Regions from separate parts of the Leminorella grimontii genome, predicted to be linked through region 1. Evidence: predicted binding sites of a transcription regulator. Region 1 holds the regulator's gene; the other holds the start of a gene.
The links. Region 1 encodes PurR, which represses purine synthesis genes. Its sites were predicted from a motif close to CANGCAAACGTTTGCNTG; they were not measured.

Region 1 (14,807 bases):
TAGCGCCAGATAATCATAACCACCCGCATAGCGGGTGGTTTGCTCTTGCCCTATAAGGGCTTGTTACCGACTGCGCCTAAATGACGCCGCTTTCTCTTCGTTCAAGCTAAGTGTCTTTGCTACTTTGGCTTACCCCTTGAAGGGGTCTGTATACTCTTTGCTGCTCAATTTGTCTGAGACTAAATCTGATTTCTCTTGTTCTCTGATATATTTTTGGATTGTCGCTTCATTTAGCCCTACCGTACTTACATAGAAGCCTTCGCTCCAAAATTTTCTGTTGCCAAACTTATATTTTAGATTGGCATGTCTATCAAAAATCATCAGCGAACTTTTCCCTTTCAGATACCCCATAAAGCTTGAAACACTCAACTTCGGAGGAATACTTACCAACATATGAACATGATCCGGCATCAGGTGACCTTCTATTATTTCCACTCCTTTATACTTACAAAGGTCTCGTAATATCTCACCTACGCTTGAACGTATACTATTGAAAATCACTTTCCGTCTGAACTTCGGCGAAAAGACGATATGGTATTTGCACAGCCACTTTGTATGCGCTGAGCTTTGTGCTTTAATGCCCATAAACACCTTTCCTCATTTTAGTTACGGTTATTAGCTTGAACATCTATATCGTAACGGAAAGGTGTTTTTCTTGGTATAACCCTTTGATCCCACCCGCAAAGCAGGTGGTTTTATGTTTAAGACGCTAACGCGACTTAAACTGGCTAAAGCCATAATAAGAAACCGACGATAAACGTCGGTTCTCAATGCGTATAAAGTACGGAAAAACTAAAGCATATTGATGAGCCGTAAAATCACATAGATGAATGCGCCCCACAGCACCGGCGCCACGTAAAGCTCGGTTATCTGCGCAAAAATGGAGGTGTTTGGAATCGAAATCAGCTTCTGCAGCTCCTGCTTTGAACGGGCCTGTTCACCGTTCATTGCTTCAAGGATCGCTCGCTCCGTCACGCCTTCCTGCACGTTATAAACTCGCTTGGCTAACCTTGCGCCGGAGGCAGAGAGCGCTAGCCCAACGAAAATCAGCAAAAAGATAACGATAAACCAAACGGTGTTGGATGCAGTCCAGTTTTGAATATTCGGCACCGGCGAGTTAGTCCAAAAGTACTCAAGAAAAGAAGTATATTGGCGCACGATGTTGAACATCACCTGCAAGAAATCCATGATAGTCGCCGTCATTTCCTGCATCTGGCTTTTAGGCGCTACCAGGTACTTAAGTACGGATATCACCGTCGAAATCAGCGCAGGTATAAAAATAACAATCCCGACGATCCGCTTCACTAAAGCCAACGCTCTAGCCTTATGGTGAGTCATTCTGCCTCCATGTTGAAACACCGATTTTACTCTATTGATTTCAAAAAAATATGTTCCACAAGGGAACATTCTCACTCACCGACAAACCGCTAACCTGAAAACGCGACGTTCCATCGCTGCGCTTTGACGTCATTAAAAACAATACCCGACATCGGCGCTGTCGGGTATTTAAAAACGATTAGTGCGTAACGGCAATCAGGCTGTAAGTCACGATAACGAACAAAGCAAAAACGACCGTGCTTAAAGACCACTTTAATTCAGCAGACATCTTGGACTCCTTTTTTACTAATTGGGGGTAATGTTAACGTGAGTTTATCAGCCCTATTTCGGCTAAAGGTGCGAAAACCGCAAAAAACGTTGCGTTCTTTCCGCTACAGCCCTTTTACTTTTGAATTAAATGCGCCAAAATTCATCGCCAAGCATCACTGATAACGATAACGTAAGTTAGCGCCAGTGCGTATGATACAAATTCTACACCGTTTTGCTTTTAATGTGTAATTGAAAAGGCAAACGTTAACTTACCCGCTTACACTGTCATCTGAGCAACGAACGGTATAGGCACAGGAGAACCCGCTTTTATGGCAACCATTAAAGACGTAGCGAAACGCGCCGGCGTTTCAACGACGACGGTATCCCACGTCATCAATAAAACCCGTTTTGTTGCGGAAGATACTAAAACTGCCGTCTGGGCCGCCATAAAAGAACTCAGCTATTCGCCCAGCGCCGTCGCCCGCAGCCTGAAGGTTAACAGTACTAAAACGCTGGGGCTGTTGGCGACCAGCAGCGGTTCGCCCTACTTCGCCGAAGTCATTCAGGCCGTAGAGTCGGCCTGTTATAAAAAGGGCTATACGCTTATCCTTTGCAATACTCAAAACGATCTTGAAAAACAGCAGGCCTATCTGGCCATGCTGGCGCAAAAGCGCGTAGACGGCCTTTTAGTAATGTGTTCTGAGTATCATCCCCCCCTGCTTGAACTACTAAACGACTATCAGCATATTCCCATGATGGTGATGGACTGGGGTAAACACAGCGACTTTACCGACAATATCGAAGATAACGGCTTCCACGGCGGGTATCTGGCCGCACGCTATTTGATAGACCGAGGCCATCGAGATATCGCCACCATTACCGGCCAGCTAAATGAATTTACCGGACGGGAGCGACATAGCGGTTTCCTGCACGCGCTGAAAGAGGCCAACATCGACATCCCCGATGAGTGGATTGTTGAGGCGGACTTCCAGCCGCAGGAAGGGTATGACGGTATGATGAAGCTGTTAAAAGCCCAAAAGCGCCCAACGGCGCTATTTTGCGGTGGAGACGTCATCGCCATGGGTGCGCTGTGCGCCGCTGGCGAAATGGGGTTACGGGTTCCCGACGATATCTCCGTCATCGGTTACGACGACATTCGCAATACGCGTTTTTACAACCCGCCCTTGACGACGATTCAACAGCCAAAAGAAAACCTGGCGGAGATGGCGCTGGACATGCTGCTCGATCGCATAATCAACAAGCGCGAAACCTACCACTCGATTGAACTGCACCCCGAGCTGGTTGAGCGCAATTCCGTTGCCGATGGTCCCTATCTGAAGAAATAGTCCGCAGGCCCGCCTCTCTGGCGGGCTTTTCGTTTGCCCCTCCGCCATTCTCTTCCTATAGTTAAACCTGAGAAGCAGTCAGGTTCAGGACGCCCTTTTACCGCATCGGATGTAATAACAGGCGCTAAAGCGCCGCCGATGCCAACACGGTGATAGTCCTATGAGGTTAGTTAAGCGTACAGCAACCATTAGTTTATTCGTCGCGCTGATGACGGGCTGTTCTCTGTTGCCCGGCGTTCGGATGAATAATCTGGAATACAGCGTTACTCCCAAAGCTAACGAAGGAGAGCCAATCCTTGTCGACTTTGTTGCCGTTGAAGGTGGCAGGTTAACCGCTCAATTGGAACACTATACGTCTGAACAATGGTTTAAAGAAAAAAGCGACCTTCTGAAAAAAAACGCCAAGGGACTCATCGTCTGGCCAATCGTTGTTCGGCCCGGAACGTCGGTAACGCTTAGAAACGTTCCCCTTTACGGTAAACCCGCAGATAACGTATTTCTGTTCGCCAACTATAAAAGCAAAGGAGCCCATCGCCTTGAGCTTGAGCGTTCACGTCTGATTAAGCTGGAGTTTCGCGACGGCGACGTATACGCGGTTAATTGATTTATCTCTTCATCCCCAAGGCCTCCATTCTACGAGGCCTTCTCTTTGTTTTTCATCCCTATATTTCGATTTTCGAAAAATCATTATTCGCAAATTGGCGATTCTCTTTATTGTCAAAAGTAATTATATTCAAGTCAATTGTAACCAAATATTATTATTTTCATATTTAAAAACATCCAGCAACAACCAATTACAAAGAGTCACTCAAATATCTTGAGAAAGATTGAATAGATAAGACGGATTTACGTTCAAGTAACTGGAGAATGTTATGAAATTTAAATATGCGTTAACCTCCCTTGCGCTGTCGGCAGCTTTATTATCAGCTTTGCCCTCTACGGCACTGGCTATTGGTGGAGCGAGCGGAGCAAAGCTGGACTATCAGGTTCAAGGTCAAATAGGCGAAGTCGTCATGAACCCATACGATATTGCGCCACTGACGGCAATTATCCGCAACGGCGGTTACGTACTAAGAGACGCATCGGTTCGTATTGTGCCTAAGGCGAACGGTCAGGAAATCAAATATCAGGTAAACAATAAATACCTTCTGACCTACGGTGGGATCCCCGTTTTCGGCCTTTATCCCGATTACGTCAACACGATTGAAGTTGAATATATCCGCCTCTACGGCGAAAAAAGTGAAAAAATTAAAGAAAGCTACACCGTCTATGCTCCTCCTGCCTATACGGAATCAGCTGGAACCAAAGAGGAACAGGCTTCATTTTTCACCGTAAACGTTAAAAAAGTCGCCCCTGAATTTAAAGACCGACTCTATCTGCTCAACAATCTACAGGACAAGTCAGGAAACGGCACCCGCACCGTATGGAATAACCCCGTTGGCGGCGCGCTTGAGTGGAATTTCTACCCTGTCAACGCCATTATCGACACTTCCGGCGATATCCGCTGGTATATGTTCGCCAATCCTATTTACGATCTGAAATCTATCTATAAAGCCGGCGTAATGATGGGCTTTAAGCAAAACGACGACGGTGCGCTAAGCTGGGGCTACGGCCAGCGCTACGTGAAGTATGACATCATGGGAAGAGAAATCTTTAATCGCCGGTTGCCCGACAACTACAACGACTTCTCCCACTCGATGGATAACGCCGCCAACGGCCATTACTTCCTGCGCGTAGCCAGCTCCAACCATAAGCGCGCCGACGGTAAGAACGTTCGCACCGTGCGCGACGTGATTGCCGAAGTCGATCAAAACGGCGTAGTGGTGGACGAATGGCGGCTGTTTGACATCCTTGACCCCTATCGCGACGTTGTGATGAAAACCCTCGATCAGGGCGCCGTTTGCCTGAATATCGATGCAAGCCAGGCCGGCCATACCTTAAGCGCGGAAGATCTGGCCGCATTGGACTCCTCTGACAAGTTCGGTGATATTGTCGGCAGCGGGCCGGGCCGCAACTGGGCTCACGTCAACAGCGTTGACTATGACAGCGAAGACGACTCCATTATCATTAGCTCCCGCCACCAGAGCGCCATTATAAAGATTGGCCGCGACAAGAAGGTGAAATGGATCCTCAGCGCGCCCGAAGGATGGAAAGCGCCCTTTGATTCAGCCGTGTTGACCCCCGTTGACGCCAAGGGGCAGAAAATCAAATGTGAAAACAGCGTCTGTGAAGGCGGCTTCGACTGGACCTGGACTCAGCATACGGCCTTTAAAATCGACAGCATGAGTAAAGGCGACTCCATCTACGTTTCCGCCTTTGACAACGGTGACGGACGCGGCATGGAACAGCCTGCGATGCCCAGCATGAAGTACAGCCGAGCGGTCATTTATAAGATTGACCAAAAGAATAAAACGGTACAGCAGGTGTGGGAATACGGTAAAGAACGCGGCAATGAGTGGTTCAGCCCCGTCACTTCAATCACCGAATACCAGCAGGATAAAAACTCCGTTTTCGTCTACTCGGCAACCGCTGGCGGCTCGTTTGACCTTGCCGTTGGCGCCTTCACCAGCCTGCCTAATCCCTATATTGAAGAGTTCAAGTGGGGAGAAACCGAACCTTCCGTTGAAATTCAGCTACACGGAACGCGGGGCTATCAGGCAATGCCGTTTAGCCTGACAAAAGCCTTTAGCAAATAGAGCCTAAGCGCATAAAAAAGCCCGAACGTCTGTTCGGGCTTTCCATTTTTATTCAACGTTACTTGTAACTACCGGCCCGCAGGGCCTCAATACGCTTATCCAACGGCGGGTGGGACATAAACAGCTCGCTGAAGGTCTTCGCCTTACCGTTAATACAAAACGCCATCATGCTGGATTCTTCCTGCGGCTCATAGCTGGTCTTTAGCCGCTGTAGCGCCGCAATCATCTTCTCGCGGCCAACCAGGTTAGCCGAACCGGCGTCCGCCTTGAACTCACGGTGGCGAGAGAACCACATGGTAATGATGCTGGCCAGAATGCCAAACACCAGCTCAAGCACCATGGAAACGGCGAAGTAGACCATCGTATTCCCCGAAGAGGAGCTCTCTCCGTCTCGGTTCATAAAGCCCGACGCCACCTGAGCGATAAGGCGAGAAGCGAATATAACGAAGGTGTTCACAACGCCCTGAATCAGCGTCATTGTGACCATGTCACCGTTAGCGATATGGCTAATTTCGTGGGCCAGCACGGCTTCCGCTTCGTCCCGGCTCATGTTCTGCAGCAGCCCGGAACTTACGGCTACCAGAGAAGCGTCTCTGCGCGCGCCGGTCGCAAAGGCGTTAATGTCGGGAGCGTGATAAATGGCAACCTGAGGCATCGCAATGCCGACCTGCTCAGACTGGCGTCTAACCGTCTCAACCAGCCACCGCTCCACTTCATTGCTCGGCTGGTCAATGACCTGACCGCCGACGGTGCGCAACGCCATCCATTTTGACATCATCAGCGAAACCAACGCGCCGCCAAAGCCAAACAGGCCGGCCATAATCATCAGCCCCTGTACGCTGCGGCCCTGAATGCCCGTCAGGCTCAGGATAATGCCGAAAATAAACATAACCGCGAGGTTTGTTAGTAAAAAGAGCGCGATACGCATCATAGGTTTATTGCTTCCTCAAAGAAGTAAAAAAATGTTTCTTACCCATAGATCTTATGGGCTCTGAAGCAAATTTCAAGCGCCAACGCGCGCCACTTAACAATTCGGTCATAACTTTACAATAGTCTACATTTTTCATCACAGGCTTTAACAGCCGGGACAAAAAAGGCGCCCGAAGGCGCCTGTAATAACCGATAACTCGATCGGACTATTTTTTCACTGCCGCCGCGTTGGCTTTTTCCAGTGACGCCAGATCCAAGGCGATTTGAACCGTCTCATCCAGATAAGGATCGGGCTCTTTATAGTCCTTAGGCAGGTCTTCCAGCGACTTCAGCTTTTTCTTGCCTTCGTGAGTCAGGCGTTCGTTGATGCGCGTCAGGCGAGTAGCATCCTCTTCTGCGCTATCCTTCTCACGCTTGGCCAGATTCAGAGAAATCGAGCCACGCTTGTCCTTATTGGCCTTATAGCGAGCGAGATCCTGCATGATGTACTGGAACTCGGGATTCGTAGCAATGCGCGCATCGTGATCCTTAATCAAGGTCGGTACATACTGAGCCTCGTTACCCTGCATCGTATAGGCGGCTTTAGCTACGCTATCCCACGGCAGTGCGTTATCTTCGAAGCTCTCCCCGGTTTCAGCGGGATCGACGCCGGTGGGCATCACGATATCTGGCGTTACGCCCTTACGCTGGGTGCTTCCGCCGTTAATACGATAGAACTTTTGAATCGTATACTGAACCGAGCCCAGGTCCGGCCAGTCAGGGCGAAGCATCTGATCGTAAATCCGGTTCAGCGCGCGATGCTGCTGCACGGTGCCCTTGCCGAACGTCGGTTCGCCGACAATCAGCGCACGGCCATAGTCCTGCATTGCGGCAGCGAAAATTTCCGACGCGGAAGCGCTGAAGCGATCGACCAACACCACCAGCGGCCCTTTATAATAAACGATGCCGTCGGTATCGCTGTCCTCACGGACCTTGCCATTATTATCGCGAACCTGAACGACAGGACCGCTGGGAATGAACAGCCCGGAAAGAGAAACCGCTTCAGTCAAGGCGCCGCCGCCGTTGCCGCGCAGGTCGATAATAATGCTGTCAACGTTCTGATGCGTCAGCTTTTGCAGCTGAGTCTTAACGTCTTCAGTCAGGCCGACGTAGAACCCGGGAATATCCAGTACGCCAACTTTTTTCTTGCCTACCGTTTTCAGCGTCATTTTAACCGCGCGATCTTCAAGACGAATTCGCTCTCGGGTGATAGTGACAACCTTAGTCTTAGCGCCCTTTCCTGCCGGTAAAATCTCCAGGCGAACCTTACTGCCCTTGGGCCCTTTGATCAGCGCGACAACGTCGTCCAGACGCCAGCCGATGACGTCAACAATAGGTTTGTCCTGTTGGCCTACGCCGACAATCTTATCGCCAACGGCAATCGCTTTACTTTTGGCCGCCGGCCCGCCGGGCACCAGCGAGTTAATCTGGGTGTAGTCGTCTTCCATCATCAGTACGGCGCCAATCCCTTCAAGAGACAGGCTCATCTCTGTATTGAACTGTTCCGTATTGCGAGGGGAAAGATAGCTGGTATGGGGATCGATTTCCCGAGCGAAAGCGTTCATGAAGGTTTGGAAAACGTCTTCACTCTTGGCCTGCGTCAGCCGCTTAATAGCGGACTGATAGCGCTTGGTCAAAATTTCTTTAATTTCAGGCCATTTTTTGCCGGTAAGCGTCAGGTTCAGCGCGTCGTATTTGACCTTTTGGTTCCAAAGCTTATCCAGCTCGGCTTCACTAGTAGGCCACGGAGCCTTGCTGCGATCGACCTCAATGGCGTCATCGCCATCAAACGTCATCGGCTTATCCAGCAGCGACAGCGCGTAATTCAAGCGTTCAAGGCGACGTTTCTGAGCATAGTTATAAAGCGCATAGGCGGTATCAAGCTGGCCCGACTTCAGCTCGTCATCCAGCGACTTTTTCTTATCGGCAAACTTTTCAATATCCGATGCCAAAAGCACGTTGTGGCTAAAGTCCAACATGTTCAGATAGCGATCGAAGATCTTCTCTGAAAAAGCGTCGTCGAGCGTAAACTGACGATAGTGTGAACGCGTAAAACGAGCGGTCACGCGCTCACTCACCGCCGCATGCTGGACTTCCTGCTGGAGATCCGGAATTTGCTCAATGCGGAAAGTCGCCTCTTTCGCATAACTTAATCCTGCTAGAAATAAGCTTGCAATGGCCGTTAGTCGGACTAAGTTATTCATGCGTTGGCTGACCTCTACCTCAGAACTGTAAGTGTTCGGCGCGAACTAACATAGCTAACCCGGAAGCCAGCTGAACGCGTACGCCGTCTTTCGCGATTTCAAGAACGGTTGCATCCATGGCGCTCTTACCGGCAAGAACCTGCACCGGCTGACCGATTTTCAATAAACCGATATCGCCGACGGGCGTTGTGCGCGGCTGTGGCTTGGCGGGAGCCTTCGGCTGAGGGGCGCGGGGCGCGGCAGGCTTTGCCTCTGCGCCTTTCTTCACCGCAGGGCGAGAACGACGTACCGGAGCATCGCTTTTTTCTTTGCCTTCTTTTTCTTTGCGCTGTGCCGCGCGCTGAGCCTGAACGCGCGCTTTAGCCTCTTCCAGCTGCTTGCGCGCATGCTCCACGTGCTGAGCTTCCAATGCGCCGCAGTCCGTACCGTCCAGATCGACGCGCTGAGCGTCGGCCTTCAGACCGTGTAGATAGCGCCAGCTGGAAGTGTACAGGCGTAGAGCGGTACGCAGTTGGGTTTTACTAAACAGCGTTTCTTCCGGCAGACGGGCTATCACGTCTTGGAAAATGCCGATCTTAAGCGGCCGAGCCTCACCTTCAAGCGTAAAACAACGCGGGAATTTCTCAGCCAGATAGGCAATAACTTCTTTACTACTGTTCAACTTGGGTTGATTTTCCATGAAATTTCCTGATGACAACAAACTAGCCCGAACATGCAGGCGCAAATCAGGCGCCATTATAATCGCAGTGCGGGTAAAAGCCACGCTCTCCGCACTTCAAGTTTAACTACACCACAACAAATCGCCATTTAACATTGAGACAAATGCCGTGAAAGGCATCGGACTATCCCCTTCAGCCCTTCTTCATCTTCGCCGTCAAAACGACTAAATACGGTACTGTCTATATCCAGTACGCCAATCAGCGCGTCGCCGCAGTACAGCGGCAACACAATCTCCGCATTGCTTGCGCTATCGCAGGCAATGTGGCCTTCAAACTGATGAACGTTGTCTACTCGTTGAATACGCGCAGTTAGCACTGCCGTGCCGCATACGCCCTTTCCGACCGGAATTCTGGTACAGGCAACCTTTCCTTGAAAAGGCCCCAGAACCAGTTCTGGGCCGTTTAGTAAATAAAAACCGACCCAGTTGACCTCGTCCAGACGTTCAAACAGCAGAGCGCTGGCGTTTGCCAGCGAGGCTATTCGATCGGGTTCGCCGCTTAGCAACGAAGCGAGCGTATTTTCCAACTCGGTATAGAACGCTTTTTTATTCATTTTATCAATAGATACCGCTAAATATACCGCACCCTGTTATCGATCTTTAGACTCACGTCAACCGCCGGCCAGCTTTACTTTGAAACCTTTACATTCTAGCAAGACTTTTAGCTCATCGCGCTTATCGCCTTGAATTTCAATCTGCCCCGTTTTTACCGCACCGCCGCACCCGCACTTTTTCTTCAATTCAGCGGCCAGCTTTTGCAGTTGGTCATCATCCAGATCCAAGCCGGTAATGATGCAAACGCCCTTTCCCTTCCGGCCGCTAGTTTGGCGCTGAATGCGCACAACGCCATCGCCCTTGGGGCGCTCCGCCGTCTCTTCCTGCGGCTTAATGCGCCCCGTGTCTGTACTATAAACTAAGCGGCTGTCGCTCATAGCGGCCTCAGACTGGTCAAAATATCGCGAAGCGCCCGAGCCGGATCGGCAGATTGGGTAATTGGGCGCCCGATAACCATATAGTCGACGCCGGCGGCCATCGCCTGCGGCGGCGTCATTACGCGACGCTGATCGCCAAGCTCGCTACCGACGGGGCGAATGCCCGGCGTCACTAGCTTAAACGATGAGCCGAGCAGCGATTTTAAGTGTGTAGCCTCATGGGCTGAGCATACGACGCCGTCAAGGCCGTTATCTTTGGCTAGACGGGCCAATCGCTCCGCGTGATCTTGTAGAGAACCCTGAATGCCGATTGCTTTCAGCTCGCTTTCTTCCATGCTGGTAAGCACCGTTACGGCGATAAGGGCTGGCGCATCGCTTCCATACGGCAACAGCGCGCTTTTAGCCGCTTCCAACATTCTCGCTCCGCCGCAGGCGTGTACGTCAACCATCCATACGCCCAGCTCGGCGGCGGCAGAGACGCTTCTGGCGACCGTATTGGGAATATCGTGAAACTTTAAGTCAAGGAAAACGTCAAATTCACGCTGCTGCAGCGAGCGAACCAGCTCAGGCCCGCACAGGGAAAACATCTCTTTTCCTATTTTTAAACGACAGTCCGCCGGGTCAATTTTATCGACCAGCTCAAGAGCTTCGCGCTGAGTGTCAAAATCCAGCGCAACAATAACGGGAGAAGTCGACGTCGACATAGTGTTTTCCTGTTCTCTTCTTTTCGGTTAAATCAGTTTGTTTTTACATCAATAGACTGCATTATTGGCCGTCCAAACCGCGGATCGGCTTTACCGTCGACCAGGCCTTACACGACGGGCAGTGCCAGTAAAGCGAGTTGGCGGTCAGTCCGCACTTTTCACAGCAATAGCGCGGGCGAGAACGGATCTGTTCGCCCACCATTTCCTGTAACACTATCAGGCTCTCTTTTGCGCGCCCTTCTTCCGCTTCCGCCAGCTGATAATTCATCAGGCGATAAAAGCCCCGCATCGTCGGGTGAATTTGAAGCTGATGGTTGACGTACGCCTGAGCGGCGTCTCGCCCCTCGCGCAGTTCCAGCATATCCGCCAGCATAAGCTCTGCGGCTGACCCCGTTTGCTCCGCCACGCAGCGCTTAAGATAGGCGACCCAGAGGTCTTGCTGCCCCAGACGCTGATAGCATTCGTAGAGCATAGGCAGGGTTTCGCTGACGAAGTCTTTATCCTGCTCGATAACTTTTTCCAGCTCGACTATTGCTTTAGCGTCGTCGCTGCGGGCGATCCAAATCCGGCCGGACATAATCGATACGCGGGCGCAGTTTTTATCGGCCGCAGAAGCCTTTTTCAAAAGCCCCATCGCCTTATCCAGATCGTCGGATCCCATCGCCTGCAGCGCGAGCTCGCAGTAAAAGTGGGCAATCTCGACTCGGTATGCGTCTTTGCCGGCCTTTACCAGCTTTTCGGCCACGTCGATAGCCTGCTGCCAGTCACTGGTCGTTTGGTAAATAGTTAAAAGCTGCTTTAACGCCGGTAGGCGAAAGTCCTCTTCGTCGACTAACTGGGAAAACATGCGTTCAGCCCGATCGTATAAACCGGCCGCCATGTAGTCCCAGCCTAGCTGCTGCGTAGCCAAAAGCCGCTGCTCAAACGACAGTGAGGCGCTTTCGATTAACGATTGGTGAATTCGGATGGCTCGGTCAACCTCGCCCCGGGAGCGAAACAGGTTGCCTAAAGTAAGATGAGCTTCAAAGGCGCCGCTGTCTTCCTTCAGCATGTCGACAAACAGATCGACGGCCTTGTCCTGCTGGTTAGAAAGCAGGAAGTTTACGCCGTCCACATAGCCGCGAGACAGCTTATTCGCTTCCTGCTGGCGCTCCTGCTGTATGCCCCTACGCCCCATATACCAGCCATAGGCTGCGGCCACGGGCAATAACAAAAACAGCAGTTCAAGCATACAGCGCTATTCCTTTTCGGCGATCTGCTGCATAACGGGAGCGGCTTCAACGGGCGCCGTCGTCTCGTTTTGTAAGCGCTTGATCTGGCGCATCGCACGTCCAAGACGTAAGCGTAAACGCAAATAGAATATGCCTGTGACCAGCCAGCCGAGAATAAAGCCTCCGCCGAACAAAACGGCCAACAGCGTAGATAGCGCGTAGTCGCCCTTCGCAATCAAAAAGTTGAAAGTTACAACCTGCTCGTTGTGGGCTCCCAACGTGACGGCGATAACCAGAATAACGACGGCGATTAATCCAATCAGTAAATATTTCACATTGCTATCCAAAACATAGAGATAAACGGATGAATTATACCAAGAATGCTTGGCCGTGTCCTTTAACTTAGCATTTCTGCGCGCTGAACGAAAAATGCGCGCAGCACAGGAGCCTGATTTTCACTGATATTGCTTTAAAATACTAGGCCGTATCCCTTATTTATGCACGATGCCGACGCAAAACGTCGGCGATTTTCAACGGTGCATTATTCATCCCGCCGGGCCTTAGCAAATATCTTCCGCTCGGCGACCCAGCAGGCGCTCAACGCCAGCAGGCCGCTTAATAACGTTGAAACAATTAAGTCTATAGGCCAGTGCATCCCCAACAGGAGCCGACTTCCCGCAACGGAAACGGCCCACGCCATCAAAACGCCGGCGTCTAGATAGCGGCGACGCGGCAGCAGCAAACCGATGCCCATCAGCGCCCAAGAAGCCGTAAACAGCGTGTGCCCAGAGGGAAATGAATATCCTGTTTCTCTTTGCCAATGGTCGGACAGCCACAGGGGCACTCTCGCCTCTTGGCCTAGCCGTTGTTCAATCATTTTCGCTCGCGCTTTTCGACCCTGCTCGTAAAAGGCGCGATCGTCAATATGGTACTCATTCTCCATCCAGAGCACATAAGGCCTTGGTTCTGCTACCGTTTCTTTAACCACGGATTTTATCGCCTGTCCTCCTACGATAACCGCAGCCAGCAGCGCAACGACGGCAATTGCCTGACGCCCGGGCAAAGACAGTCGCCATATAAACCAAACCGCAAGAATAACGCTGGTTATCGCCCCCCAAGGCGAACTGGCCGTCTCTGTGAGCCAAAATAAAGGAAGGAGAAATGCGTTTCCCTCTCCCGGATACCAGCGCCAGCCGACGCAAAGCGTCGCCAGCGGTAAAATCAGTAAAAGCAAAACGCCAACGGCAAGGCGCCCGGTCAAACGGCTCAGCATACAACAACGTCTTCCTGTACTTATAACGGCTGACTATAATTCCATAAAAATGTCCGAAACGATAAAACTATCGCGCATTATTTATTAACTAACTGGCAACAATGCGCCGTAATTGGTTTATAATATGGCGTTTCATGCCGTAGTGACGCATCCGTCAATCTAAGCGCAAACAGCAAAAGCAGAGTCAATCGTCATTGGAGAACATCATGCAGTTAAAGAAAGTGGCTGAAGCCAAACTACCGACCCCTTGGGGAGACTTTCTGATGGTCGGGTTTGAAGAGTTGGCCACCGGGCATGACCACGTTGCGCTAGTGTTTGGCGACATCAGCGATGATAATCCCGTATTGGCGCGTATTCATTCCGAGTGTCTGACGGGGGATGCGCTGTTCAGCCTTCGCTGCGACTGTGGCTTCCAGCTTGAAGCCGCTATGCAGCACATTGCTGAAGAAGGCCGAGGCATACTGCTCTACCATCGTCAGGAAGGCCGTAATATTGGCCTTTTGAATAAAATTCGCGCCTATGCGCTTCAGGACAAGGGTGCAGACACCGTTGAGGCTAACCATCAGTTGGGTTTTGCTGCGGACGAGCGTGACTTTACGCTGTGCGCTGACATGTTCAAGCTGCTAGACGTCAGCTCTGTCAGGCTGTTGACCAATAATCCAAAGAAAGTTGAAATTATGACTCAGGCCGGCATCAACATCGTTGAACGCGTTCCATTACTGGTAGGACGTAACCCTAAAAACGAAAAGTATCTTGACACTAAGGCCGCAAAAATGGGCCACCTGCTGTCCAAATAGTCCGTATTACCTCCTCGCCAGACGCGCTTTGCATCCGGCGAGGAGTCTGAAGAGCCCGCTACCGAACCGGCAGTTCGATATCGCTAAACAGCGCCTCTACCTCTTCCGGCGATCTTAATGCGACAGCTTTATCCACGATGTCTCTGGTTAAATGGGGGGCAAATCCCTCGATAAAGCTGTACATATAGCTACGCAGGAACGTCGTGCGGCGAAAGCCTATCTTAGTCGTGCTCGGAGCAAAGATATGGCTGGCGTCGATCGCTACCAGGTCGGGATCTTCCAATGCGTCCACCGCCATATTCGCCAACACCCCAACCCCCAGTCCTAGCCGCACATAGGTTTTAATCACATCAGCATCCGTTGCGGTAAA
Region 2 (14,807 bases), 1.3 Mb from region 1:
ATCTGAGATATGTAATTTTTGTTTTTCCTGTTTTCACTATCTCCAATAAATATTACATCTACCTCATAAAGGTTTTCTTTTTCTATAATAGCTTTTGCTATTAAAAGATGTAAATTTGTTAAACAAATAAATAAATTCATTACATACCTTTAAAACTAATATTGTATAAATACTCTTTACTCCTTCGAGTAAAACTAGATAATTATATATTTTTGATGCGTAAACTACAACATTAGATTGTTTGTTATATTATTGGAGTATAAATGTTAATTAAGGTAATTAATTTATTTTTAACAAATGTAAGTAATCCTATATTATTAGAATTTAAACCATAGTCTAATTGCCCCACCGATTATGGGGCCAAGTGATACATATTATTCGCTACGCACCTTCCACTGCTTGGCTAACTGAGACTTGGTCTCTCCCGCCAACCAGGCGTTGATGCTTTCCAATAGCTTGGTGTTGTCCTTTTTCACCATGTAAACCTTATGGCTTTCGGTGCCGGGGAACGGCTTTTGGGTTGCCATACACAGGACGCCGGGCTCTTTGTTTTGATAGTAGTCGCCCTCTATCAGGTCAGTGACCATCATGTCAGCGGTGCGATCGCGCAGCGCCTGTAGGTTATCGTAGTTGTCTTTAACGCGGATAACCTGCGCTTTTTTAATGTTTCCATCGACAAAGCTTTGGTTGGTGCCGCCCGGGTTAACCACTACCTTGACGTCGGGGCGGTCAATTTTTTCCAAATCACCCAAAGACTCCGCAACGGCGCAACCCGCCAGCGCGATTTTGCCGTTAGGCACGATGGGCTTGGTCAGGCCGAACTCTGCTTCACGCTTTGCCGTTGCAGTTACGCCGCCCATGGCGACGTCAAACTTGTCGGCGGCCAGATCGCCGGAAAGCGTAGGCCAACTGGTCAAAACGAATTCAACGTTCAGCTTCAGATCTTTTGCCAGCGCTTTCGCCATATCGATATCGTAACCAACCAGCTTTCCGTCGGCGTCATGATAGGCTAACGGAGCGTAGTCGCCCGGTACGCCAACCTTGAGCGTCCCCGAGTGTTGAATGTCGGCCATGGTGCGGGCTTCTGCCTGCATGGCGGTAAGGATCAGTACGGAACTCAATAAAACGCGCAGCTTCATAATTATTTTCCTGTCGGTGCTGTGATTGATGATGTCGCATTAATAAAACACCAATAGCGGGGCAAACGCCAGTAAAAAGCGTTGCGTGACGGGGGATAGTCTATTTTAATGCAGTGAAATGTATTGGTTTTTTGATGTTATCTGAAATAAAAAGCCCCGCCTAAGGGCGGGGCCGGGAAGGTCTGATTACAGAATGCGGCTAATCAGGCGGTCGATTCTGATGCGCCTTAATCGGCGGATAAGCTTTCGGATCTTGACCGGATAAAACTGCATGCTTTGCAGCTGTTGGAAGTGATTAATCACGAAAGTGTGAGTGCGGATAAGCTCCAGCTCGCGCAGGCTGTCTTCCTTTAGCTCTTGCTTGGGGTCATGGATAAGGATGGCGTTTTCCAAATCCAGATGCCAGGCCCGAGGGTTCAGGTTGTTGCCCGTTATCAGCATCCAGCTGTCGTCGACCCACATTCCCTTCAGGTGATAGGTGTTATCTTCGTCTTTCCACAGGCGAACCGTCAAAAGGCCTTCGTCAACGTAGCGCTGCAGGCGCGTTACGAAGCGACGCAGGTTGATTTCGTACAGGTAAGGCAGTGCGCCGATGATTTTGAACGGCTGATCTTCCGGAATATAAAAGTCGTTTGCGGTTTTATCGCCAACGATGATTTCAACCTGCTTGCCTTGGCGAAGTAGGCCAATGATGTTTTTCACCAGCGGCGCGGGCAGGTTGAAGTAAGGCGTACAGAGCGTGAGCTTACGCTCCGCGCTGTTCATCAGGCGGTCGATAACCTTATTGAGCGGGCTGTGGCGACCAAGCCCGACCAGCGGCGTAACGGACAGCTCTTCATTAGTCGCGCCGTTCTCAAACTCATAGCCGTTCTGGCGCAGGCTTTGGCGAAATTTTTTGATGTCGCCTTTGATTTCCGGGCTGCGCGGGCGATCGTGGCAGTCGAGATTTCTCACCGCTTCGGCCGGTAGCAGATGCTGCTTAACGTAATCAACCATGCTGGTAGCAAGCGTTGGGTTAGTAATCAGCTGATAGCGATCGTAGCGGTATTTGTCGTGGCGGTGCAGATAAACGTCGTTGACGCTGGCGCCGGTGTAGGCGACGGTATCGTCAATGATGCTGCCCTTAAGGTGTAACACGCCCAGCGCTTCTCGCGTGTTGACCGGAACGCCATAAACGGGAACGCATACGCCGGGGTGTTGTTCAGCCATTTTACAGTACCAGTCTGCATTGGTGCTGCTGGCGGCATCGCCGATTCGGCCGCGCTGGGCGCGGTGCCAATCGACCAGAATAGCGACTTCGAGCTCCGGGCGTTGCATTTTTGCCCGATAGATGGCCGATAGGACGTCAATCCCTGCGTCGTCTTGTTCAAGATAAAGAGCAATCAGATAAATGCGTTTTTCTGCACGGCCTATCAGATCAAGCAGCTGGGTGCGATAGTCGCTTGGGCTTGATAATATTTTAATATTATCAATTTGTTGTGAAATTTTAGGCAGTTGTGCAAGGTGTTGTTGAGATTTCTTACGTTTAAATGATGACAACATCACAGAGCATTCTTCTCTTGTTGAGTTACGGCCGTTGCCATAACGAGCAATAACAATAATTAACTAAGTCGGATCGCGTAATACTATCACCACTCGTCGTGAAAGTGACGAAAAAAACCGAATGAATCTGGTAAAACTGCCGCAGATGTAACATTTTTTCCGAGTCTTGTTTTTTATCTCAATGATAGTTATGGCTATTTTTAACCTTCTTTTTCGCCATCACCAGAGGCTCAGTCAGCGACGTTCTCCAACGGCACGTTGGCTTTTCCCGCCAGATAGCGCCGCCTGAACTCGCTAAAGTGGGCTGCGAGACGATCGGCGGCTGGCGTTTCTCCAGCAAGGCGCAATAGGCTGACAGCCACTTCCGCCGTGCAGAGCTGTTCTTTATGGCTGGCTTCCCGAAGGCGGTAATCCGAGCTTTCCAGACTTTCAATCGACAGCACGGGCAGGCCGTCCAGATAGGGGCTCTTGCGAAACATCTTTCTTGCTTCGGTCCAGGTGCCGTCAAGGATAATAAACAGGGGACGCTTGCCCGATTCGGGGGCAACTTGCGTCGTCACGCGTTCAGGAGCGGTGTAGGAGGCCGGAAAAATAACGTAGGGCTGATAATCCTGCGAATTTAGCAGAGCGAGCAGCTCGGCCGACGCTTCGGTACGAGACCAGAGAAAAGCGGCCGTATCCGGCAGCACGTCGGCGATAAGCCGACCGGTGTTGCTGGGCTTAAGCGGCTCGGTATCGTACATCACCAGGCAGAAGCGGCAGTCGGCGCGACTGACTGAAAGCGTATGGCACAGGCAGAGCTTCTTGGACAGTAGGCAGCGTGGGCAGCGAATAACGCGGCATCCGCGAGCCCGAAACGGGCGGGTCGCCTGAGCCAAGCGCGCTTCTCGCAGTTTGAGTACGGCGTTGCCGTCTACGCCGCTGAGCGTATTAATAGAAGAAAGCGCATCGTTTTCCATTGCTATTCACCGTGCCTATAAAACGAAAAAGGCGCATGATAACGGATCGTGCGCCTGAATCATCGGGTTTTTTCAGGTTTTTAGCCTAACGATTCGTCCAGCCACTGCTTGAATGGCTCTTTAGGCATAGCGCCGTTCAACATATCGACGCGCTGGCCGTTTTTAAACACCATAATGGTAGGTATACTGCGAATGCCGAAGCGTGCGCTGAGGGCGGGTTCTGCTTCGGTATCGACCTTGATGAAGCGGATTGAGTTGGCCCTTTCCTGCGCGACGTCTTCAAAGATAGGCGCGAAGCTGCGGCAGGGGCCGCACCAGGGAGCCCAGAAGTCGATAACGACGGGCAGATCGTCGTTTAACAGCGCATCGAAAGAGGATGCCGTTGCGTTAATAACCTCTCCGTCAAAAAGCGAATGCCCGCAGCGGCCGCACTTGGCGTCTTCTTCCAGACGATCTTCAGGGACGCGGTTTTTGGTCTGACAGGAAGGACAAAGCGTATTCATGTATTACCTCAGTCGATATTACGTAGGACGGTATCGCGGTAAGTATGGTCAACGCTTCGGATATCGACAACGGGATTTTATCGATAGCTATAATAGTTTTAGGCTTAGGCCGATTCATTAGTGGCTAACTACCGCGACATCGGGTAATCTTCGCGCCGGATGCGATGGTGAAGTGGAGAAAGTAATTATGAGCGACGCGTTTAACGGCAAGAGCGGCAAGGTTAAAGTGATGTACGTCCGCAGCGAGGACGACAAAGACAACAGCAAAAGCGATAAACGTCCGGACAGAAGTCGCGGCGGCCAAAAGAGCGCCGGTCGCGGCGATCGTGAACGCGAGCGCGCTCCCCGCTGGGGCGACGAACAGCGTCCGCGCGCACCGGTACGTAAAGTGGATGAAAAGCCCCCTCGCTCTGCGTGGCAGGCAAGGCTGCAGGACGCCAGCGAACCTGAACCGTTTGACCACGGCGGCATCGCCGGCAAAAGCCAGGTCGATCCGGCCCAGCTGCGTAAGCAGCGCGAAGAAGAGAGCAAGGTTTACGGCGAGAACGCCTGTCAGGCGCTGTTCCAAAGCCGACCTGAAGCGATCGTTCGTGCCTACTTTGTCCAGTCCGTCACGCCGCGCTTTCGCGACGCTCTGCGCTGGATGGCGGCCAACCGTAAGGCCTATCACGTTGTTGACGAACAGGAACTGGCTAAAGTATCGGGCACCGAACACCACGGCGGCGTCTGCTTTCTGATTAAAAAGCGCGCGGGCCTGAGCGTTGCTGACTACCTGAAAAGCGCATTGTCTAACGACTTCGTGCTGGCGCTGGACAACGTCGGCAACCCCCATAACCTGGGCGGCATGATGCGCTCATGCGCATTTTTTGGCGTTAAGGGCGTATTGCTGCGCGATCCGGGCCAGCTTGAGTCCGGCGCGGCGGTGCGTACGGCGGAAGGCGGTGCGGAGCGCCTGTCAGCGATCGGATGCGATGACTTTTCACAGGCGCTGGACGAATTCCAACGCGCCGGCTATTCCGTCGTCGTCGTCGGCAAGGGCGAAGGAAAGAACGAGACGCTGTCAACGCTTTCATTCCCGGCCAAGACGGTGCTGGTGCTGAGCGAAGAGCGCGACGGGCGTTCCAGCCTGGCGGCAAAGCAGTGCGATATTAACGTTGAGGTTGACGGCTCAGGCCAGTTGGAAAGCCTGAACGTGTCGGTCACGGCGGGCGTGCTGCTGGCGGCCTGGTGGCGTCAGTTTGGCGGTAAATAACGCCCTAAGGGTCGTTAATTAGAAAAGGGGCATTTTGCCCCTTTTCTGCATCTGGTCTCAGCTTTGGATAACGTTTAACGCCCGTCAGAAAGTCATAGCGTCAATACAAAGGCGGCCGAACTACAGCTTATCCGCGTGATGCAGCAGAACGAACTTATCCCATAGCTCTTCGTTGGTCTCCCGGTGCTCAGGGGCATGAATAATCGTGTTGTCGATGGGGCAAACCTTCATGCAGGTCGGCTCGTCGTAGTGACCGACGCATTCGGTGCAGCGAGCGGGATCGATTTGATAAATCTCGTCCCCCATGGAGATAGCCTGATTGGGGCACTCCGGTTCGCACATATCGCAGTTAATACAGCTTTTTTTTATCAATAACGCCATTACGCTAAGCTACCAAAATACGCTAAATGTCTGTCGGGAAGGCGGCAAGAGGAAGCGTTTAGACATATTTCCCTTATGTTGCGCCGGGCCCATAGTATACGCTGATTTTCTTTAACAGCGGGAGCCTTCTGAAACGCTTCCTTACCGAACGCCTCATCCCATAGCGATAAATGCGCGTAAAAACGATATACTTTCTTTAATTTCCCCAATGCAATCAACAGGAGCACCGCTTTGTCCGACGGTAACGCAAAGCCACGCCACGTATTCTTCGATCTGGACGGTACGCTGCACCAGCAGGATCTGTTCGGCAGCTTTATCCGCTATTTGGTAAGAAGCCTGCCGGCTAACCTGCTGCTGCTTGTCCCGCTTTTGCCGATTGTCGGGCTGGGGCTTCTGGTTAACGGACGTTCGGCGCGCTGGCCGGTGAGCCTGATGCTGTGGGCGATGACCGCCGGGCATGCGCAGGGCAAGCTCAACTGGCTGATGGAGCGCTTTGTGACGGACATAAAGAGCCAGTTGATTCCCTTCCCGCAGGTGTTGGAGCGGCTGGCGGAATATCTCGACGATGAAAACACCACCGTCTGGCTGGTGACGGGCTCGCCTCAGCCGCTGGTGGAAGCGGTTTATGAAGACGCTTTCTTTTTGCCTCGCGTTAACCTTGTGGCTTCCCAAATCGTTTACCGCTGCGGCGGTTGGACTATTTCAATGCGCTGTCTGGGGCGAGAAAAGGTGAAGCAGCTTGAGCAGCGCTTGGGCAAGCCGCTGGCGCTTTATAGCGGATACAGCGACAGCGAACAGGACGATCCCGTGATGTTGCACTGCCTTCACCGCTGGCGAATCGATCCTCAGGGAAACATGAAGGCGCTGACTGACGATGATATCTCCGGCGCTAAGCGGAGCGGCAGGCCATGATGAGTCGCGACAGTGATGAGAACTGGATGCGCTACGCGCTGCAGCTTGCCGAACGCGCGGATGAAGAGGGGGAAATCCCGGTTGGCGCGGTGTTAGTCTTGGACAACAAAATTATCGGCGAAGGCTGGAATAGGCCGATTGGTCGTCACGATCCGACGGCGCACGCGGAAATTGCGGCGCTAAGGCAGGGGGGCGAAACGCTGCAAAACTACCGCCTGCTGGGCGCAACGCTCTATGTGACGCTGGAGCCCTGTATTATGTGCGCGGGCGCCATGGTGCACAGCAGGATTAGTCGACTGGTCTACGGCGCGAGCGACTTTAAAACCGGCGCGGCGGGCTCTCTTATCGACATTCTTGGCCATCCGGCAATGAATCATAAAGTTGAAGTGACCGCTGGCGTACTGGCCGAGACCTGCTCGTCCCGGCTTAGCGACTTTTTTCGCCGCCGCAGAGAGGAAATCAAAGCGAAAAAGGCGCGGGCGGCGTCCGGCGAACTTTAATTTTATGCCGGAGTTCACGCTTGGTTATTGCGCCGGGTGCGCAAGCTGGTCGGGCGTCACGGCAGGATAAGCGCCTGCCGCTCTCGCCCCCGCAGCGTCGATGACGTCAGTCAGAGGAATTCTCGCCGTACGCTGCGCTTTTTCCTTTTCCTGAAGATAGCCGATCAGGCTTATCTGATAGCGCCGAATATTTTCTACGAACTGATACGCCTGATAGCCTCGCGCATAGCCGTATCGCGTCAGGCTATAATATTTTTTCTGCGTGAGCATCGTCAGCCGTTTTTTAACCTCTGCCCAGCTGTTGGGGTCGCCGCCCTGCTGCTCGGTTAGGCTTCTGGCGTCCATCATGTGGGCAAACCCCATGTTGTAGGCGACCAGCGCAAACCAGATTTTCTCATCTTCAGCAATAGTCTCCGGCAGCTTTTCCATCAGCTGTTCAAGATAGACTAATCCGCCGCGTATGCTCTGTCCAGGATCGAGGCGATTGGTAACGCCGAGAGAATCGGCCGTGTTGCGGGTCAGCATCATTATTCCCCTAACGCCGGTAGACGACGTGGCGGTCGGGTTCCAGTGGGACTCCTGATAGGCGATAGCGGCCGCCAGCCGCCAGTCTATCTGTTTAGAATACTGTTCAAACAGAGGCCGCAGGTTGGGGAGCACGTTGTCTACGGCGTTAAGAAACGTTCGAGTGTCCACATAGTTAAACTCACCCACGTGGCCGAGGTATTTCTCTTCGAGCTTGGCCAACGAGCCGTCCTCGTTAATCTGGTTAAAGAAGTCGAGCATGGCGGCGTTCAGGCTGTTATCGTCGCTTTTATAGGTATACCACACCACAGGCTCCTCTTCGGTGATGTCAAAAGCGACGGCCAGATTGGGGTAAATGCGCTGGAGGATGGCAATGGTCACCGAGTCAGCGATGGTATAATCCAGCTCGCCGCTGGCGACCTGCTTGAGCAAATCCGTAGAGGAAAGCGTCGATGAGGTTTCCCACGTAAGGTCGGGATAGACGCTTTTTTTAAGCTGGTGCAGCGTTGAGATACTGGCCGAACCAGAGACGATGCTAAGGCGCCCCTTCAGGTTTTCCAGCGACGACGGCTTGGCCGCATTTTGTCTATATACCAGCTGTTGCGAAACGGAATAGTAGGCAGGACCGGCGCTCAGCGCCTTCATCCTTTCCTGATTGAAAATAAGCCCGGCGGCCAGCATGTCGGTTTTACCGTTTTCCAACCCTTTAAACAGGTCAGTCACGTTGCGCTGAGTCTTTATGTTGAGCTTGACGCCAAGATAGTCAGCGAACATTTTCGCCAGCTCGTAGTCCAGCCCCTTAACGCCGCCGTCGTCTTGATAGTAGTAGGGCGCTGCGCGAAGGGTATCTACGTTGAGTTCACCGCTGGCGATAATTTTCTGTAACCGGGTACCGCCGTCATGTTTCCAGTACAGCATGGGCCAGAGCGCCAAGGCTAGCAAGAGGGTGATAACGCCAATAAAGAAGTAGTTAGTTTTTAACGGCTTCAATAGTTTTTCTCTATACTCGTCATGCTTCAAGCGACAAATGGTGATTAACGGCTATGGGGGCGATCATCCCAGAACGGTGAGTCGTTTTATCTTTGATTTGTAATGTGTTTATACTTATTTTTCTACTTTTTCTACTCGGTTTTTATTCAGGCTTTGTCTAGCGCCGAGCGGTGCTTTCGACGGGCCAGGCGCCATTTTGCTTAAGCGTTCAGCGCTTGGCAAATAGTATATGACGCATTCTAGGGATCGTTCGCATAAATAATAAACACGCAAACGGTTTCGTCGGAGGGCGCGATTCTCTATAATGTAGCCAGTTTTTTTCTCCTAGCCTTAGACCAGAGATATTCTCACTATGGAAATTTTCCGCGGCTCGCCTGCTTTATCTGCATTTCGTATCGCTAAGTTGCTCTCCCGCTGTCGTGAACTTCGCCTGCCCGTCAGTGATATTTACGCCGAATACCTCCATTTTGCTGAACTGAATGCCCCGCTGAGTGAAACGGAGCGGGAAACGTTAAAACGGTTGCTTAAATACGGCCCCTCTTTGGCGGAGCATGAGCCCGAGGGCCAGCTGCTGTTGGTGACCCCAAGGCCCGGCACTATCTCTCCGTGGGCTTCTAAGGCAACGGATATCGCCCACAACTGCGGGCTGAGCCAGATTCGTCGGCTTGAGCGCGGCATCGCCTACTACGTGCAGGCGCCTACTCTCGACGACGAACAGCGTCGAGCGCTGGCCGGCCTGCTGCATGACCGGATGATGGAGTCCGTATTTAGCGACGTTTCGCAGACCGAGGCGCTGTTTGCCCGGCACGCGCCGATGCCGCTGGTCGAAATTGATGTCTTGGGCAAAGGGAAACGGGCGCTTGACGATGCAAACGAAAGGCTGGGGCTGGCGCTGGCGCCGGACGAAATCGACTATCTGCTCGATGCTTTCACGCGACTGAATCGCAATCCGACGGACGTTGAGCTTTACATGTTCGCTCAGGCCAACTCGGAGCACTGTCGCCACAAGATTTTCAACGCCGACTGGATTATTGACGGCAAGGCGCAGCCGAAGTCGCTGTTCAAAATGATAAAGAACACCTTTGAACAAACGCCGGACTACGTACTGTCCGCCTATAAAGACAATGCGGCCGTGATGGAAGGTTCGGCGGTAGGGCGCTTCTTTGCCGAGCCGGGCTCTGGCGTGTACGACTATCATCAGGAAGAGGCGCATATTCTGATGAAGGTGGAAACCCATAACCACCCGACGGCGATTTCCCCCTGGCCGGGGGCGGCGACCGGTTCCGGCGGTGAAATTCGCGATGAAGGCGCTACGGGGCGCGGAGCCAAGCCGAAGGCGGGCCTGGTTGGCTTTTCCGTATCTAACCTGCGCATCCCCGGTTTTGAACAGCCTTGGGAGCAGGACTTCGGTAAGCCGAATCGCATCGTTACCGCGTTGGATATCATGACGGAAGGGCCGCTGGGCGGCGCCGCGTTTAACAACGAGTTCGGCCGCCCGGCGCTGCTAGGCTATTTCCGCACCTATGAAGAGATGGTGGATAGCCACAACGGCGCGGAGCTGCGCGGCTACCATAAGCCCATCATGCTGGCTGGCGGTATCGGCAACATTCGCGCCGAGCACGTAAAGAAAGGAGAAATCAGCGTTGGCGCCAAGCTTATCGTGCTCGGCGGGCCGGCGATGAACATCGGGCTGGGAGGCGGAGCCGCCTCTTCAATGGCGTCCGGCCAGTCTGACGCCTCTTTGGACTTTGCCTCCGTGCAGCGCGATAACCCGGAAATGGAGCGCCGCTGTCAGGAGGTTATCGACCGTTGCTGGCAGATGGGCGATGAAAACCCGATCCTGTTTATTCACGACGTGGGTGCGGGCGGCCTGTCTAACGCCATGCCGGAGCTGGTAAGCGACGGCGGAAGGGGCGGACGGTTCGAGCTGCGCGACATCCTGAGCGACGAGCCGGGCATGAGCCCGCTGGAGGTGTGGTGCAACGAGTCTCAGGAGCGCTACGTTTTAGCCGTTGCGCCGGAGCAGCTGCCGCTGTTTGACGCAATTTGCCGACGCGAAAGAGCGCCCTATGCCGTTATCGGTGAAGCGACGGAAGAACAGCATCTGTCGTTGCACGACAGCCACTTTGAAAATCTGCCTATCGACCTGCCGCTTGACGTCTTGTTAGGCAAAACGCCGAAAATGACCCGCGACGTGGCCACGCTTCAGGCAAAGGGGAAACCGCTGGTGCGTGAAGGCATTGAGCTTGAAGAAGCCGTAAAGCGCGTCCTTCACCTTCCCGCCGTAGCGGAAAAAACCTTTTTGATTACCATCGGTGACCGCACGGTGACCGGCATGGTCGCTCGCGATCAGATGGTCGGGCCGTGGCAGATCCCGGTAGCGGACTGTGCGGTCACAACCGCCAGCTATGACAGCTACTACGGCGAAGCGATGTCTCTGGGCGAGCGGACCCCTGTTGCGTTGCTGGACTTCGCCGCTTCGGCGCGCATGGCCGTGGGTGAAGCGCTGACTAATATTGCCTCTGCGCAGATCGGCGAGCTAAAGCGCGTGAAGCTTTCGGCTAACTGGATGGCGGCCGCTGGGCATCCGGGCGAAGACGCCGGCCTGTATGAAGCGGTTAAGGCGGTGGGTGAAGAGCTGTGCCCTGCGCTGGGGCTGACTATCCCGGTGGGTAAAGATTCGATGTCGATGAAAACCCGCTGGCGGCAGAACGACGAGGACGTTGAAATGACGTCGCCGCTGTCGCTGGTGGTTAGCGCCTTCGCTCGCGTAGAGGACGTTCGCGGCACCGTTACGCCGCAGCTGCGTACCGATAAAGGGGACGCGACGCTGCTGCTTATCGATCTTGGCGAAGGGCGCAACGCGCTGGGCGCCACCGCGCTGGCGCAGGTGTATCGCCAGCTCGGCGACAGGCCTGCCGACGTCAGAAGCGTAGATAGGCTCGGCGCCTTCTTTAATACCATACAGGCGCTGGTGGCCGATCGTAAGCTTCTCGCCTATCACGACCGTTCCGACGGCGGCCTGCTGGTGACGCTGGTGGAAATGGCGTTTGCGGGCCACTGTGGGCTGACGCTGGATATCGCTTCGCTGGGCGACGACGCGCTGGCTGCGCTGTTTAACGAAGAGCTGGGCGCGGTGATCCAGGTCGCCGACGCGGATCTGGCCGAGGTTGAGGCACTGCTGTCTCAGGCCGGGCTTGGCGGCTGCGTGCACCGCCTCGGCCGTGCGGTAGTCGGTGATGAGATTGTTATTCGCAGCGGCGATGCCGCCGTCTACCTGCAGAGTCGCCAAACGCTGCGCGTCTGGTGGGCGGAAACCACGTGGCAGATGCAGCGCCTGCGGGACAACCCTCAGTGTGCGGACATGGAGCATCAGGCCAAGCAGGACGCCAACGACCCCGGCATGAACGTAAAGTTGAGCTTCTCGCCGAAAGAGGACGTCGCCGCGCCTTACCTGCTGAAGTCAAGGCCGCACATCGCCGTGCTGCGCGAGCAGGGCGTCAACTCTCACGTTGAAATGGCCGCGGCTTTCCATCGTGCCGGCTTTGAGGCGATTGACGTTCACATGAGCGATCTGCTGTCAGGCAACGTCGGTCTGGAAGGATTCCAGGCGCTGGTGGCCTGCGGCGGCTTCTCCTACGGTGACGTGCTGGGCGCGGGCGAGGGGTGGGCCAAGTCGATTTTGTTCAACGAGCGGGTGCGCGAGCAGTTCACTCGCTTCTTCCACCGCCCTGACACGCTGGCGCTGGGAGTGTGCAACGGCTGTCAGATGATGTCGAACCTCAATGAGCTTATGCCGGGGGCTTCCCACTGGCCGCGCTTTGTGCGCAACCTCTCCGAGCGTTTTGAAGCGCGATTCAGCCTGGTTGAAGTGGTAGACAGCCCCTCTCTGTTGCTAAAAGGGATGGCAGGCTCTCGGCTGCCGATCGCCGTTTCTCACGGTGAAGGTAGGGTGGAAGTGCGCGACGCCCAGCACCTTGGCGCGCTGGAAAGCGCAGGGCTGGTTGCCATGCGCTACGTTAACAATCGCGGTGAGGTAACGGAAGATTACCCGGCTAACCCGAACGGCTCGCCTAACGGCATTACGGCGGTGACCAACCTTGACGGTCGGATCACGGTTATGATGCCGCACCCTGAGCGGGTTTTCCGCACCGTCAGCAACTCCTGGCATCCTGAAGAATGGGGCGAAGACGGGCCGTGGATGCGGCTGTTCCGTAACGCCCGCAGGCAGCTAGGCTAATTCTTTCTCGAACTTATCGGGTTAGAACATAAAAATCCCTCACACGATATGTGAGGGGTTTTTTATCGCATTGATTTAAAAATTGTTTTTTATAGTGTTGGTAAACGCAGACAGTCGGTGGTTTTGAGTGTCTCAAAAAAGAGACATTTAATTCATTGATTTTTATAGCGGTATTTGAGGTGTGAAAAGGGTGTCTGTTTTTGGAGACACAAATTGTGATTATGATCGGATAAATTTCACCAGAAGCGCTGCTCATTTCAAAGCTAATAGTATTTTTGTTTTATATATCAGTAAATTAATTTAAATTTTAAAAGTTGGCACGACAAGTGCATTAGTTTATACGTCGCTCATTCACCTTTTTATGTCAGAACGCGGTAACGTGACGCTACATAAGCCTTAGAATGACGCCAAAGCCATGGTGCCTATCGTCAATTGAACCGATATCAACCGCGCAAGCGGCTTATCAAACTCAGGACGACACGTTGAGTGAGGCGCCAGCCCTTAAGTGTCATGCTGTGATGAAACGTATTTCATCAATATTTGACACTTCGGATGTTATTCGTCCGGTTTTCCGATGACGGCGTAGCCTCATCACCTTGCGGACGACGTTGAAGGACATCCACGTATTTTTCTCGGGTGATAGATAATTATCTGAGATAAGCAAATAACATTCTATCAGGCACTTAACCATTTTTGGATAAGTGCCTTTTTTTTGCTTTAACGCGCTAAAATCTTTACTGAAGTTGGGCAATAACGCTGTTTTCTTCCGCTCAGGTCGGATAGCATCGTTATCGGTTTGATATCGTTATGAGAGTGCCTCATTGAAAAAGTTTAGCCGTTTCCCCCGCTCCCTACGCCAGCTGGTGCTGTTGGCCTTCCTGTTGGTGCTGCTTCCGCTGCTGGTGCTGGCGTGGCAGGCCTATAAGAGTCTGGATCTGCTTAGCGAGCAGGCTGCGGACATTAACAGCACGACGCTTAGGGACGCGCGCCGCAGCGAGGCGATGACTAACCTGGCGCTAAGCATGGAGAGAAGCTACCGTCAGTACTGCGTACTGGGGGACGAGACGCTGGAAAAGCTCTATCAGGAGCAGCGCCAGCAGTATGCCAGCATGCTGGACGTTCATGCCGCCGTGCTTCCCAACGAAGAGCTTTATAAATCCCTCAAGAAGCTGCTAAACGATTTAGGTAAAATCCAGTGCAAAAACAGCGGCCCGGACGATGCATCCTCGGCGCTGCTGATCCAATTTTCCAAAACCAGCAATGAAATGGTGCAAACGACTCGAGGCATCATTTTTTCCCGCGGCGAGAAGCTACAGCAGGCGATCGCAGATAAGGGCTATTTCTTTGGCCAGCAGGCGCTTTTACTGTTTTTGCTCAGCGTCCTGCTGGTTTTCCTGTTTACGCGTATGATAATAGGGCCGGTCAAGCAGGTGGAGCGGATGATAAACCGCCTGGGTGAAGGTAAAAGCCTGACCTCGCTGGCGGCGTTCAAAGGGCCGCGTGAAATTCAATCGCTGGCGCAGCGCATCGTTTGGCTAAGCGAGCGCCTGTCGTGGCTGGAGTCGCAGCGACACGAGTTTTTGCGTCATATCTCTCACGAACTGAAAACGCCGCTGGCCAGCATGCGTGAGGGTACAGAACTGCTGCTGGATCAGGTAGCCGGGCCTTTGACGGAAGACCAGAAGGACGTCGTCGCCATTCTCGACAACAGCAGCCGCGATTTACAGCGGCTGATAGAGCAGCTGCTTGACTACAATCGATATCAGGCGGATGCGAGAACGGAGAAATCCCATATCGATCTCGAGCTGATGGCGTCGGAGGTTATCGCGGCCCACAGCCTTCCCGCACGCGCCAAACTGATGAC

Region 2: the regulator PurR is predicted to act here: its motif matches at 8,970-8,987, upstream of purL (phosphoribosylformylglycinamidine synthase).

Annotation. Positions count from the first base shown of each region.
Region 1 is NZ_CP146357.1:2,227,224-2,242,030, forward strand. It holds gene tnpA (IS200/IS605 family transposase) at 130-585, opposite strand; gene V8L73_RS10450 (YniB family protein) at 793-1,338, opposite strand; gene V8L73_RS10455 (YnhF family membrane protein) at 1,517-1,606, opposite strand; gene purR (HTH-type transcriptional repressor PurR) at 1,917-2,933, shown strand; gene V8L73_RS10465 (hypothetical protein) at 3,094-3,537, shown strand; gene V8L73_RS10470 (aryl-sulfate sulfotransferase) at 3,806-5,629, shown strand; gene htpX (protease HtpX) at 5,688-6,560, opposite strand; gene prc (carboxy terminal-processing peptidase) at 6,766-8,802, opposite strand; gene proQ (RNA chaperone ProQ) at 8,822-9,481, opposite strand; gene V8L73_RS10490 (GAF domain-containing protein) at 9,610-10,074, opposite strand; gene yciH (stress response translation initiation inhibitor YciH) at 10,132-10,452, opposite strand; gene pyrF (orotidine-5'-phosphate decarboxylase) at 10,449-11,156, opposite strand; gene lapB (lipopolysaccharide assembly protein LapB) at 11,218-12,387, opposite strand; gene V8L73_RS10510 (LapA family protein) at 12,394-12,702, opposite strand; gene pgpB (phosphatidylglycerophosphatase B) at 12,909-13,640, opposite strand; gene ribA (GTP cyclohydrolase II) at 13,847-14,437, shown strand; gene cysB (HTH-type transcriptional regulator CysB) at 14,496-14,807, opposite strand, start outside.
Region 2 is NZ_CP146357.1:930,380-945,186, forward strand. It holds gene V8L73_RS04430 (glycosyltransferase family 52) at 1-140, opposite strand, end outside; gene V8L73_RS04435 (transporter substrate-binding domain-containing protein) at 375-1,139, opposite strand; gene pssA (CDP-diacylglycerol--serine O-phosphatidyltransferase) at 1,326-2,681, opposite strand; gene V8L73_RS04445 (tRNA-uridine aminocarboxypropyltransferase) at 2,912-3,640, opposite strand; gene trxC (thioredoxin TrxC) at 3,721-4,143, opposite strand; gene V8L73_RS04455 (tRNA/rRNA methyltransferase) at 4,331-5,395, shown strand; gene V8L73_RS04460 (YfhL family 4Fe-4S dicluster ferredoxin) at 5,516-5,776, opposite strand; gene yfhb (phosphatidylglycerophosphatase C) at 6,008-6,688, shown strand; gene tadA (tRNA adenosine(34) deaminase TadA) at 6,685-7,188, shown strand; gene mltF (membrane-bound lytic murein transglycosylase MltF) at 7,213-8,703, opposite strand; gene purL (phosphoribosylformylglycinamidine synthase) at 9,056-12,943, shown strand; gene V8L73_RS04485 (HAMP domain-containing sensor histidine kinase) at 13,765-14,807, shown strand, end outside.